DNA from 3 places in the Pigmentiphaga sp. CHJ604 genome. Region 1 is predicted to be linked to each of the others. Evidence: predicted binding sites of a transcription regulator. Region 1 holds the regulator's gene; each other region holds the start of a gene.
What was found. Region 1 encodes FNR, which switches genes on or off when oxygen is low (the NO sensors DNR and NnrR bind a similar motif). Its sites were predicted from a motif close to TTGATNNNNATCAA; they were not measured.
Positions count from the first base shown of each region.

Region 2: the regulator FNR is predicted to act here: its motif matches at 1,887-1,900, upstream of R4823_RS26530 (3-hydroxybenzoate 6-monooxygenase).
Region 3: the regulator FNR is predicted to act here: its motif matches at 1,681-1,694, upstream of R4823_RS13485 (universal stress protein).

Region 1 covers NZ_CP136998.1:3,358,094-3,362,301, forward strand. Annotated here, with positions in the region: gene R4823_RS16165 (response regulator) at 1-1,081, shown strand, start outside; gene R4823_RS16170 (LysR family transcriptional regulator) at 1,165-2,061, shown strand; gene fnr (fumarate/nitrate reduction transcriptional regulator Fnr) at 2,111-2,836, shown strand; gene R4823_RS16180 (SapC family protein) at 2,847-3,578, shown strand; gene R4823_RS16185 (LysR family transcriptional regulator) at 3,591-4,208, opposite strand, start outside.
Region 2 covers NZ_CP136998.1:5,517,929-5,522,136, reverse strand. Annotated here, with positions in the region: gene R4823_RS26535 (PepSY-associated TM helix domain-containing protein) at 1-487, opposite strand, end outside; gene R4823_RS26530 (3-hydroxybenzoate 6-monooxygenase) at 595-1,797, opposite strand; gene R4823_RS26525 (LysR family transcriptional regulator) at 1,909-2,856, shown strand; gene R4823_RS26520 (2Fe-2S iron-sulfur cluster-binding protein) at 2,810-3,124, opposite strand; gene R4823_RS26515 (ATP-binding protein) at 3,313-4,208, shown strand, end outside.
Region 3 covers NZ_CP136998.1:2,798,684-2,802,891, forward strand. Annotated here, with positions in the region: gene R4823_RS13475 (tellurite resistance/C4-dicarboxylate transporter family protein) at 1-927, shown strand, start outside; gene R4823_RS13480 (FecR domain-containing protein) at 934-1,497, opposite strand; gene R4823_RS13485 (universal stress protein) at 1,754-2,590, shown strand; gene R4823_RS13490 (carboxypeptidase-like regulatory domain-containing protein) at 2,668-3,069, shown strand; gene R4823_RS13495 (universal stress protein) at 3,107-3,586, shown strand; gene R4823_RS13500 (alkaline phosphatase PhoX) at 3,591-4,208, opposite strand, start outside.

The sequences.
Region 1 (4,208 bases):
GGCCGTGCTGTCGCACGAGCTGCGCACGCCGCTGGGCCCGATCTACGCGGCGGCGCAGGCGCTGGACCTGCGCCAGGACCTTCCCCCCGAATGCCGCCGCAGCGTCGAGCTCATCAAGCGCAACGTCGAGGTCGAGGCACGCCTGATCGACGACCTGCTCGACATCTCCAAGATCGTCAACGACAAGCTCAGCCTGCGCCTCGAACCCACCGACCTGGTCGGCATCCTGAACGGGATCGCCGAGATCTTCCGCGAGGAAGCGGCCGCGCGGCACATCGAGCTGCACTACACGCCGCTGCCCTATCCGGTCATCGTGCAGGCCGACCCGGCCCGCCTGCAGCAGATCGTCTGGAACCTGCTGAAGAACGCCATCAAGTTCACGCCGCGCGGCGGCGAGATACGCGTGACCGTGTACCAGCCGATGCCCGGCAAGATCGCCGTCGACGTCTCGGACACCGGCATCGGGATTCCCCCGCAGGCGCTCAAGCGCATCTTCAACGCCTTCGACCAGGGCGAGGAAGACGCCGCCCAGTCGCGCGGCGGCCTGGGGCTGGGACTGGCCATCGCCAGCTCCCTGGCGCAGCGCCATGGCGGCACCCTGAGCGTGCGCAGCGACGGCCAGGGCAAGGGCACGACCTTCACGCTGGCGCTGGACGATCCGGCCAGCGGGGCCCCGGACGCCCCGGTCGAGCAGGCGCAGTCCGTCTCCGCGCCCCTGGTCCGCCCCGCCAGCATCCTGCTGGTGGAGGACAACGTCGATACCGCCGAAGCCATGCAGTTCCTGCTGAGCGAATACGGCTACGAGGTCGAGGTCGCGGAAAACGTGGCGGCAGCCTGCCGCTGCGTCGACGCCAAGCGCTACGACGTCCTGGTCAGCGACATGGGGCTGCCCGATGGCGATGGCATCGACGTGCTGCGGCACTATGCCCCTCAGGCCGACCAGATCGCGGTCGCGCTCACGGGCTACGGCATGGAGTCCGACGTGCGCCGCTGCCTGGATGCCGGGTTCGCCTTTCACCTGACCAAGCCGCTGGATATCGATCAGTTGATCCGCGTCCTGCAACGCGAACCTCAGGGTTGATGCGCCGGCCCCTCCGGTTTTTAAGAATAGGCTAAAATCGGGCGCAAATTATTTACTAATTTGCATAAATCGCCCGGCCTCCCATGGACCGCTTCAAGCAGATCGAATCCTTCGTCTCGGCCGTCGTGCGCGGAAGCCTGTCGGCCGCGGCACGCAGCGAAGGAGTCGCTCCCGCCGTCATCGGCCGGCGCATCGACGCGCTGGAAGCCAGGCTGGGGGTCAAGCTGCTGATCCGTACCACGCGCAAGATCTCGCTCAGCGCCGAGGGCACGGAATTCTTCGAGGAATGCCAGCAGATCCTGCAGTCGCTCGAGAACGCCGAAAACAGCGTGGCGGCGGGCGGCGAACATCCCAAGGGGCACTTCCGCGTCACGGCCCCGGGCGGATTCGGCCGGCGCCACGTGGCGCCCCTGCTGCCCCGGCTGCTGGACGCCTATCCCGGCATCACGGTGACGCTGGACCTGAGCGACCGGCTGGTGGACCTGGTCAACGAAGGCTATGACTGCGCCATCCGGATCGGCGATCTGGCCGACTCCAGCATGGTCAGCGTGCGCCTGGCCGACAACCGCCGGATGGTGGTCGCCTCGCCCGCCTACCTGCGCCGGCACGGCACGCCCGAACACCCCGCCGACCTGGCGCGCCACAACTGCCTGTCCTTCGGCACCGGCGTCAACCAGGCACGCGGCTGGCTCTTCACCATCGATGGCAAGACGACGCCGCAGCGCATATCGGGTACGCTGGAATGCACCGACGGCGCCGTGCTCCATGCCTGGACTCTGGACGGGCGGGGACTGGCATGGCGATCGCTGTGGGAAATCGAGGACGACCTGAAGGAAGGCCGCCTGGTGACGGTGCTGGACCAGTTCGCCGCGCCCCCCAACGCCATCTATGCCGTGTATCCTCAGCGCAAGCACCTGCCGCTGCGCGTCCGGGTATTCATCGACATGCTGCGGCAGAGCTACGCCAAGCGCCTGCCTTAGGGCAGACGCCGCCCAGGCCGCTGCGGCCGGCCCAGAACAAAGACCAGCCATGACCAAACGCATTCCGCTTACCCTCGACTCCATACGCTGCTCGACCTGCGGGCTGGGGCAGTTCTGCCTGCCCGTCGGCATGGCCGCCGAGGATGCCGGGCGAATGGACGAACTGGTGCAGCAGCGCGTGCGGCTCGCCCGGGGCGAATCCCTCTTTCGCTTCGAGGACGGCCTGGACGCCGTCTATGGCATCCGCTTCGGCACCCTGAAAACCTATCTGGAACTGGCGGACGGCCGCCAGCAGATCACCGGCTTTCACCTGCCCGGCGAAATCGTCGGGCTGGACGGACTGGGCCGCAACAGCCATGCTTCGACCGCCATCGCGCTGGAAGACAGCGAGGTCTGCGTGATCCCGGTGCGCGACCTGTCCTCGCTGGCCAACCACCTGCCCTCGCTGCAACGCCAGCTCATGCGGCTGATGAGTCGCGAGATCGAACAAGACCAGCAGATGCTGCTGTCCCTGGGTACCATGCGCGCCGAGGAACGGCTGGCCGTCTTCCTGGTCAGCCTGTCGGAGCGCCTGGCCGCGCGCGGCTATTCCTCGTCCGCGTTCGTGCTGCGTATGAGCCGCGAGGAAATCGGCAACTTCCTGGGACTGACCCTCGAGACCGTCAGCCGTCTGTTCTCGCGTTTCGCCAAGTCCGGCGTGCTGCGCATCCAGCAGAAGCAGGTCGAGATCGTGGACATGGCGGCGCTGCGGCGCCTGGCCGGCCCCCATTGCTAGCAGGATACCGATGACCACCTCTCCCCAGGCGGGCGCCAACGCCCCCATGTTCGCCCAGGCCCGCGCGCTGGACCCGCAACGGCATGCCCACCTGCGGCTCGACCGCCAGGCCGGCTACGCCTTCTCGCGCGGCCAGACCGCCGTGCCGCTGGTGGCGACGGAGTTCGCGATGGCGGCGCGGGACCTGCCCATCGTGTTCGCCGGCGAAGAACAGATGCCCATGGCGGTACTGGGCCTGCGCAGCGCGCAGAACCTCCTGGTGGATGCCGCCGGGCGGTGGCGGCCCAACCGCTACATTCCCGCCCATTTGCGGCGCTATCCGTTCATCCTGCAGGAAGACCCGGCCAGCCAGCGCTACGCGCTGTGCGTGGACGAGGATGCCGCCCACCTGCGCAGTGCCGCCGACGACGCCCAGCCCCTGTTCGAGGATGGCCAACCCTCTCCTGTCGTCGGGGAAATGCTGCAATTCCTGGGGGAACTCCAGGCCGGGCTCGCGATGACCCGCGACTACGTCGCGGCCCTGCGGGCCGAGAACCTGCTGATCCCGCGCCAGGTGGCCGTGGACCTGCAAGGCGGCGAGCGCGTCACGCTGGACGGCTTCCTGGTGGTGGACGAGACCCGCTTCGACCAGTTGCCCGACGCCACGGTCACCGCGTGGATGCGCAAGGGCTGGCTGGCCATGACCTACTTCCATCTGCAATCGCGGCTGAACTGGGGCCACCTGGTCGCGCTGGCGCAATAGCCGCGCGGCCGTTCATGCCGCCTCGGGACACGCCGGCGGCGTCGGGCCGGCCCCCACCTTGCGCAGGCTGGCGCCTATGTGCAGGTCGGCGATCTGCCGGCGCAGCCAGGTATTGGCGCTGTCGTGGTGGTAGCGCGCATGCCAGAACTGGCGGATGTGGGTATGCGGGGTCTGGAAGGGCAGCCGCGACCAGGTCGCTCCGGCGGCATCGTCGGTAATGGCCTGGGCGATGACCTCGGGCACCGTGACGATCAGGTCCGTCTGCGCCAGGATCTTGGGCAGCACCAGGTAGTTGGGCACGCGCAGCGCCACTTCGCGCCGGTGCCCCTGCTTGCCCAGCTCCTTCTCTATCTGCAGGTCGGTCTTGTTGGCCGTGACCACCAGGTGCCGCGCCGCGAGGTACTCGTCCAGCGTGATCGCCTCGCCCGCCTTGAGGAAACCGCTGCCCATCACGCAGACGTGCTGGTCGACGAACAGGCCCTGCTGGTAGAAACCGCTTTGCAGCTCCTGCAGGTTGCCGACGGCGAGATCGGCGTCGCCGCTTTCCAGGGCCGCCCGGTAGTGTTCCCTGCTCAGGCTGCTGACCTCCAGGCTGATGCCCGGCGCGGACGACTTGAAGCGCGCCACGAG
Region 2 (4,208 bases), 2.2 Mb from region 1:
TGACCAGTCCCATGAACCACATGCCCAGTTCCACGCCCTTCACGTCGGGCAGGTGCATGGTGTAGTGCAGCTTGTACAGGAAAGGCAGCAGGTTCTCGCGGCTGAGCGAGATCGCGCCCCATTCGCGCCGGCCCTGGACGTCGCCGGTGACGGGATCGAGCGCGACCTGGTTGAAGTCCAGCGGGAACGCCTTGCCCGTGGCCGGATCGATGCGGCCGGTGACCGAGACCAGCAGGGCGTGGCCGGGTTCGACCTCCAGCGGACTGAAGGTGACCATCAGCCGCGGATCCTCGGCCTCGAGCCTGGCGATCAGGGTCTCCACCGGCAACGGTTCTCCCTGCGTGGCCGGTTCGAACAACTGCGGATTCAGCCAGGCGTCGAGTTCGTGGTCCCACGAAATGAAGGCGCCCGTCAGGCCGGCGATGAACAGGAAGGCCGCGACGCCCAGGCCCAACCAGCGGTGCAGCAGGACTCCGAATTTGCGCAACATGAGGCTAAGGTCGCGCCTGTGGAGAGGCCGCGATTCCCGGAATGTTGAAATTCCGGGAATGATAACGCGAATTAGTATTATTTGATGTATCGGCGGCCGGTCGGTTACACCAAGGGTTTCAGGCAGGTCTCCACGCGCCAGCCGTACAGCCACTGCATCGCGTCGTAGTACTGATCCTGGGTGCGGCCCACCCACAGCGAGTTGCGCACCAGGCGCTCGACGCCCTTGGCGTGGTAGAGCGTGCCCATGGCGCGGGTGGACAGCACCACGCGCGCGGTGCGGGTGATGCGGGAGTTCTCGTACAGCCGGAACGCCGCTTCCAGGTCGCCGCGGGCATGGCGCACCGCCGCGCCCAGCGTGGCGGCATCTTCCAGTGCCATGCAGGCGCCCTGTGCCAGGTACTGGGTCATGGGATGGGCGGCGTCGCCCAGCACCGTGGCGCGGCCCTGGCCCCAGCGCGGCTGCGGGTCGCGGTCGGCGGTGGCCCAGCGCTTCCAGGACGTGGGACGGTGCAGCATCTGGTGCGGACGGGGATGGATGCCCTCGAAGTAGGACAGCACTTCCTCCTTGCTGCCCTCGCGCACGCCCCAGACCTCGGGCTCGCGGCTGTGGAAGGTGACCACCAGGTTGTACTGGTGTCCGTTGCGCAGCGGATAGTGCACCAGGTGGCAGTTCGGGCCGGCCCACACCACCGGGGCGTTGATCTTGAGGTCGTCGGGCATGTCGGCCTCGTCCACCACGGCGCGGTAGACCACGTGGCCGGTCACCCGGGCCTCGTCGCCGATCAGCGTGTCGCGTATCACCGACTTCACGCCGTCGGCGCCCACCACGGCATCGGCCGTATGGCGGCCGCCCTGGTCGTCCACCACCGTGGCCTGGCCGTCGCCCAGTTCCAGGGCCTGCACGCGGGTGGAGGTCTTGAAGCGGATCAGCGGATGGACCTGCACCGCTTCCAGGATGGACAGGTGGATGTCGGCACGGTGGATGACGGCGTAGGGATTGCCGAAGCGCGCACGGAACGCCTCGCCCACCTCGAAGCCGCCGACCTCGGTGGCGTCGACCGCGTCCATCATGATCAGGCGCTCGGTGAAGACTGCGCGGCGCCGCGCGGCCTCGCCCACGCCCAGCGCGTCCAGCGCGGCGAAGGCGTTGGGGCCGAGCTGGATGCCGGCGCCGATCTCGCCTATGGTCGGGCTCTGCTCCAGCAGTTCGACCGACACGCCTTCCCTGGCCAGGGCCAGCGCGGCGGCCAGGCCGCCTATGCCGCCGCCCACCACGATGGCGGTCGCTTGGGTTCCGGTACTCATGGTGTCTCCTCGCGTGAAATCTGGCGCCATGTTAGTAAGCGGGTGCGCTTGACTCCATGGAGCGGTATCGATACGCTGGATCGAATTTATCGATATGGATCAATAAGAAAATTGGAGAATATCGATACGAAGCTGCTGCGCGTGTTCGACGAGATCCGCCGCACCGGCAGCGTCTCGGCCGCTGCCGAGCGCATGGGCATGAGCCAGTCGACGATGAGTTTTTTCCTGGCGAAACTGCGCGAACTGTTCGACGATCCGCTGTTCGTGCGCACCACCTCGGGCATGGAGCCCACGGCGCGCGCGCTGGAACTCGAAGGCCGCGTGGCCGCCGCGCTGGCCGCGATGCAGGCGCTGCTCGAGCCTGCCGTCTTCCTGCCGGCGGCCTCCGATCGCGTCTTCCGCCTGTGCATGACGGACATCAGCCACATCGTGCTGCTGCCGCGCATCGTCAACCGCCTGCGCGACGTGGCGCCCGCCGTGCGCATCGAGATCTTCCGTATCGGGCCCGACACCCCGGCGCGCATGGAAAGCGGCGAAGCCGACCTGTCCATAGGCTTCATGCCGCAGCTGGATGCCGGCTTCTACCGCCAGCGGCTGTTCGAGCAGGACTTCGTGTGCGTGGCGGGACCGCGCCATCCGCGCATCGGCCGCACCTTCACGCGTGCCGATTTCGCCCGCGAAGGCCACGTCGACGTCTCGCCCTCGACCACCAGCCAGTTGATCGTGGAGCAGGCCATCCGCCGTGCCGGGCTGGAGCGGCAGGTGGTGCTGCGGCTGCCCAGCTACCTGGGCCTGGCGGCGATCATCGCGCAGACCGACTTCGTCGCCACGGTGCCGAGCCTCCTGGGCGGGATCGTGGCGCGGCAGGAAGGGCTGCGCGTGCACGCGCCCCCCATTCCGATCGAGCGCTATGCGGTCAATCAGTACTGGCACGCGCGCTTCCACCGCGATCCCGGCCACGCCTGGCTGCGCCAGACCCTGGCCGAGCTGTTCATGGATACGGGCGTGGGCGTCAGCCCGCCGCGTCGGCGGTCTTCTCGGCGTGCGGGTTCACCATGACGATGGGCGAGGTGGCCACCGCCACGCAGGGCAGGATGAAGCCTTCCTGCTTTTCCTGCGCGCTCAGGCCCGGCCATTCGACCAGATAGCGGACGCTGCCGCTTTCCATGCGGGAAAAACAGGTCCGGCAGGTGCCGTTGCGGCAGATGGTGGGCAGCCGTATCCCGGCGCGCCGCGCGGCCTGGAACAGGCTCTCGTCCTCGCCGGCGGCGAAGGTCCATTGCTGCGGATCGAGGGTGACGGAATGGGTATCGGTGGGAGCGTTCACGGCGGATGGAGCAGGGCGGGGCGAGGTCCGATGGGCGGGATGCTAGCATCCCCGGCGCGGCCCGGCGGCCGGGCCGCGCCGGACTCACAAGGGTCATGCCTTGAAACACATGCTCCCCGAGGAGGCTACGCGCGCGCGGGTACACTTCGCCATCGATCGCCAACCAGCGGATGGGAGCAACGACGCGTATGCAGCCGTGGGATATCGCGTCCTACAGGTTCCGGGGCCAGCGCCGCCTGGACGACCAGGCCGCCGCTGACGCCTTGCGGCGCAGCGAGGACCGCTACCGGCAATTGTTCGAATCCATCGACCAGGGATTCTGCGTCCTGCAGATGATCTTCGACAACGGCAAGCCGGTCGATTATCGCTTCCTTGAGATCAATCCCGCCTTCGAGGCCCACACCGGCCTGCGCCATGCGCTGGGCAAGCGCATGCGGGAGCTGTCTCCCGACCACGAGGAACACTGGTACCAGATCTATGGCGACGTCGCGCTGACCGGCCAGCCGGCGCGCTTCGAACATCATGCCGAAACGCTGGAGCGCTGGTTCGACGTCTATGCGTTCCGCCTGGGGGAACCCGACGAGGCGACCGTCGCCGTGCTGTTCAGCGACATCACCGAGCGCTACGTCATGGAAGCACAGCGCGAGCAGTTGCTGGAGGCCGAGCGCGCCGCCCGGCACGACGCCGAGGCCGCCACCCGCATGAAGGACGAATTCCTGGCCACGCTGTCGCACGAACTGCGCACACCGCTGTCGGTCATCATCGGCTGGAGCCAGCTGCTGCTCAAGCGGGCGCCCGACAACGAGCAATTGCGCAAGGGCCTCTCGACCATATTGCAAAGCGCCCGCACCCAGGCCACGCTGATTTCCGACATGCTCGACATGAGCGCGATCTTCCTGGGCAAGATCAAGCTCGACCTGGAACCCCTGGATGGCTTCGAGCAGGTTGCGCGGGTCGTGCAGTCCAGCGAGCCGTCCATGCAGAGCAAGGGGATACGGCTGGAATTCCAGCACAGCTTCGAGGTTTGCCTGGTCCTGGCGGACCCCGCGCGATTGCAACAAATCTTTTGGAACCTGCTGTCCAA
Region 3 (4,208 bases), 560 kb from region 1:
CCCATCCTGCCGGCGGCGTTGCTGGTCCTGAACACCGTGGTCGTCCTCGTGCTGGCGGCCGCCTATGTCTGCCGGGCATGCGTGTATAGCGAGGACTTCCGGCTCGACATCTTCAACCATAGCCGCGGCATGGGTTTCTTCACGCTGGTGGCCGGCCTGGCCACCTACGGTACGCAGATCTGCCTGCAGACCGATGCGCGCTGGCTGGGCGTGGGGCTGCTGGGCCTGTCCGCCGTGCTGTGGCTGGTGATCAACTACGGTGTCCTGGCGGCCCTGACCACGCGGGCCGACAAACCCACGCTGGAACACGGGCTGAACGGCGCGTGGCTGCTGGTCGTGGTGGCCATGCAGTCGTTGGTGGTGCTGGCGACGATGCTGATGGCGCACGGGGCCTTCCCCCAAGCCCGGCACGAACTGGCGTTCCTGGCGCTGGCCATGTGGCTGGCCGGCGGCGTGCTGTACGTCTGGATCATGGCCCTGATCGTGCTGCGCTATGCCTTCACGCGCATGGAGCCCGAGGCATTCACCTCGCCGTACTGGATCAACATGGGCGCGGTCGCCATTTCCACGCTGGCGGGCGCCGAACTGGTGAAACATGCCTCGCTGTCCGCGCTGCTGGCCGAGATGCTGCCCTTCCTGAAGGGCGGCGTGGTGCTGTTCTGGGCCATCGCCAGTTGGTGGATCCCCCTGCTGCTGGTGCTCGGCTTCTGGCGCCACGTCATGAAAGACATCGCCCTGTCCTACGACACCCTGCATTGGGGCGGCGTGTTTCCGCTGGCCATGTATTCGATCTGTACCTTCCACGTCGCCCGGATCTTCCAGTTGCCTTTCGCATCGGCTGTCTCGCAACTGTTCATGGGCCTGGCCACCGTCGCCTGGGCCACGGTATTCATCGGTTTGGTGGACAGTTTCGTGCTGCGCGACTAGAACCGTTCAGCATGCCCCCTTGCGGCACAGCCGATGGGAACGGGTCGCCATGTCCACGATCAGGACGTCTCCCGGCTGCAGCGCGACGAATTCCCGCGGACCGGCCGTCACGGTACGGACCTTGAGCGCCCCTTCGTCGAGTTCCACCCGCAGCCGCTGCGGCATCGCCGCCACCCGGAAGACGGCGTCGGGTTGCTCGATGCGCGAACCGTCCATCACCACCTCGTTCACGCCCCACTGCACGCCGAAGGACGCCCGGTACTGCCAGTGCACGCGAAAGGCTGCTTCGCCCTGTGCCAGGACCACCTGGCGCCTGCGGGGATAGTAAGCGACCGACAGGGACGTGCCGGGCGCCGCGTCGATGCGCGAGCCGTCGGGCAGTGCGAGACTGCGGGCCTCGCTCTCGGTGCGCAGTCGTTCGCCGAACCGGGGCGCGCTGTCGCGCATCACCCAGCTCACGGTCAGCGCCCCCGCCAGTACCAGCGCCAGCGCCAGGCAGCTCCAGGCCAGCCATCGCTTCCAGGGCGCGGGGCGGTCGGGGGAACGGGAGGGGAAGGACGCAGGCGGCATGGAAATTGCGGGAAAACCCTGAACATCAGGATTCTAACCGCTGCCGGTCCCTCGGCCTGCGGGCCCGGGCCCCGGACGGTACGTCCCCGGCCACCGACTGCCGTCCCTTCCCTCTTTCCTTTTTCCGCGTTTCGTTCCAGACTACCCATGAGCCGCCAACCGTCGCCCACGCGCGCATCGGACTTGAGCCAAATCAAAGCCCACGCATCGCGGCGGAGCTACGATTGGATTCACCTACTCAAGGCCGGAGGCGACTATGCTGGGACGTATCGCAGTTCATCTGGACAAGGACCGGGGATGCAGGCGACGCGTACGCGCCGCCGCGCAATTGGCCGCCGAGCATGATGCCGCGCTGGTCGGCATCCACGCCAGCTTCGGCCCTCCCCCCTATCTCTACCGGGGCTTCTTCGTTTCCGACGACGTCAACCGTATGCTGAGCCAGCGGCAGGCCGACGAGCGCGCCGCCAGCGAAGTCCTGTTGCGCGAGGTGGCAGGCGAAGCGGGCGTGACCGCCCATTGGCGCACGGGCGACGGCCTGGCCGAAGACATCCTGTGCGAGCAATCGCGCTATTGCGATCTTCTCATCGTCGGCCAGCCCGACGGCACCGATCCGGGGCCGCGGCAGATGCCGGCGCTGCTGGCTTCCGTCCTGCTCGGGGCCGGCCGGGCCGTCATGGCGCTGCCGGCGGTGGGCGAACTGGGCACGGTGGGCCGATGCGTCCTCTTCTGCTGGGACGAGCGCCGCGAATCGGCCCGCGCCCTGGCGGACGCCGGCCCCATCCTGGAAGAAGCCTCCGAACTGTTCGTGCTGCGCGTCGATCCGCCGGCCGAACCGGACGAGGCGGCGCAGACCAAACGCGCCGACTTTCTCGCCTATTGCGCCGGCCGCCAATATCCCATTCCGCAGGAGACCACGCGCGACAGCGCCGGCGTCGGGATCGGCAATTGCATCCTGAACGCGGCGACCGACAACGCCTGCGATCTCATCGTGATGGGCGCCTACGGCCACAGCCGCGTCCGGGAGGCCGTCCTGGGCGGCACGACGCGGACCATGCTGGAGTCGATGACCGTGCCGGTCCTGTTTTCCCATTGAACGGCGGGCCCTCAATGGGGCCCTGCTCGTTCAAGGCGCGGCGGTTTTGCGCCGACCGATGAGCAAGGAGTAGCACCATGAGGAAGAATCTGCAATGGACCGCCCCGCTGGCGTTCGCGCTGGCGGCAGCATGGCCCCTGGCCGGGCAGGCGATCGACCGGGGCGAACAGAACGGCGTCGCCTATGCGACCGGCGGCGTGGGCCAGGACGAATCGAGCGCCATGCGCGGCATGGCCAAGGATTACAGCCTGCGCATGCTGGCCGCGGCCAAGAGCGGCGAATACGTCGCCGACGTGCGCGTGACCATCCGGGACAGCGGTGGCGCGGAGGTCCTGTCGGTGACCACGCAAGGCCCCTACCTGCTGGCCAGGCTGGCGCCCGGCGCCTATCGGATCGACGCCGAGTACGGGTCGGCGAAACAGAGCCGGCAGGTCCGCATTCCCGCGTCCGGCCGGGCCGACGTCTCGTTCTATTTCTGACCGGATCGCGTCGGCCGGACCTTCAAGGAGCATCTTCATGTACCAGCACATACTCGTTCCCGTCGATGGCAGCCCCACCTCCCAGCTCGGCCTGGACGAGGCCCTGCGCCTCGCCGCGCTGACCAAGGGGCGGCTGCGTCTCATCCACGTGATCGACGAATTGTCCCTGGCCGGGTCCATGGGGGCGTACGCCGCCTATTCCGACTGGCTCGAAGTGCTGCGCACCAACGGCGAGGAACTTCTCGATCGGGCCCAGGCTCAGGCCAAGGCCGCTGGCGTGGAGGCCGATACGGTGCTGCACGACAACTTCGCCGGACCGGTGCACGAGCTGGTCATCCAGGAGGCGCGCAAGTGGCCCGCGCACCTGATCGTGATCGGCACCCACGGCCGGCGCGGCCTTCCGCGCATGGTGCTGGGCAGCAGCGCCGAGAAGATCCTGCGCGAGGCGCCGGTTCCCGTGCTGCTGGTCCGCCAGCCCGAGGCCGGCGGCGAGGCCGGCCCGGGCGCGCCGGCCTGAGTCGTCAGCCCTCGAGCTTGATGCCGGTGGGATCGGCGGTCAGGTAGCCCACCGCGGCGCCGAAGCGGTCCTTGTAGTTGGCGCGGATCAGCGGATCCAGCGCGTCCTTGACCTTGTCGTGCAGCGAGCTCCAGTCACCGGCGTGCTGGAAGTTGCTCATGATGTAGGTCCAGCCGTTGATCTCGTCCACGGCGTGCAGGCCGGTCGACTCGCCGCCCGCGGGTACCGACAGCAGCCGCGACAGCGACTTGGTGTCGACGTTGTAGGCCCACAGGAAGTTGTTCACGTGCGAGCCGCTGTCCTCGCCGATGAACAGCGTGCGCAGTTTTTCCGAGAACTTGAGGTTGTCCGGGTTGGCCACCAGTTCCGGGTTGGCCTTGTTGCCCAAGGCGTCGGCCGCGATATCCTCGCCCACCAGCAGCATCCTGGTGTGCGCCGGCATCCATTCGCTGTTGATGGCCGCGCCGGTCTGGTCTTTCTGGCCGCCGGCCAGGGTATGGGCCAGCACGCCGCCGGCGATCAGCGCCTTGTCCAGCGCGATGCCGCTTTGCTCGTTCCAGCCCTTGGCATTGCCCTTGACCATGGAGTCCTGGATGTTCTGCAGGGCCGAGTAGGCCACCTT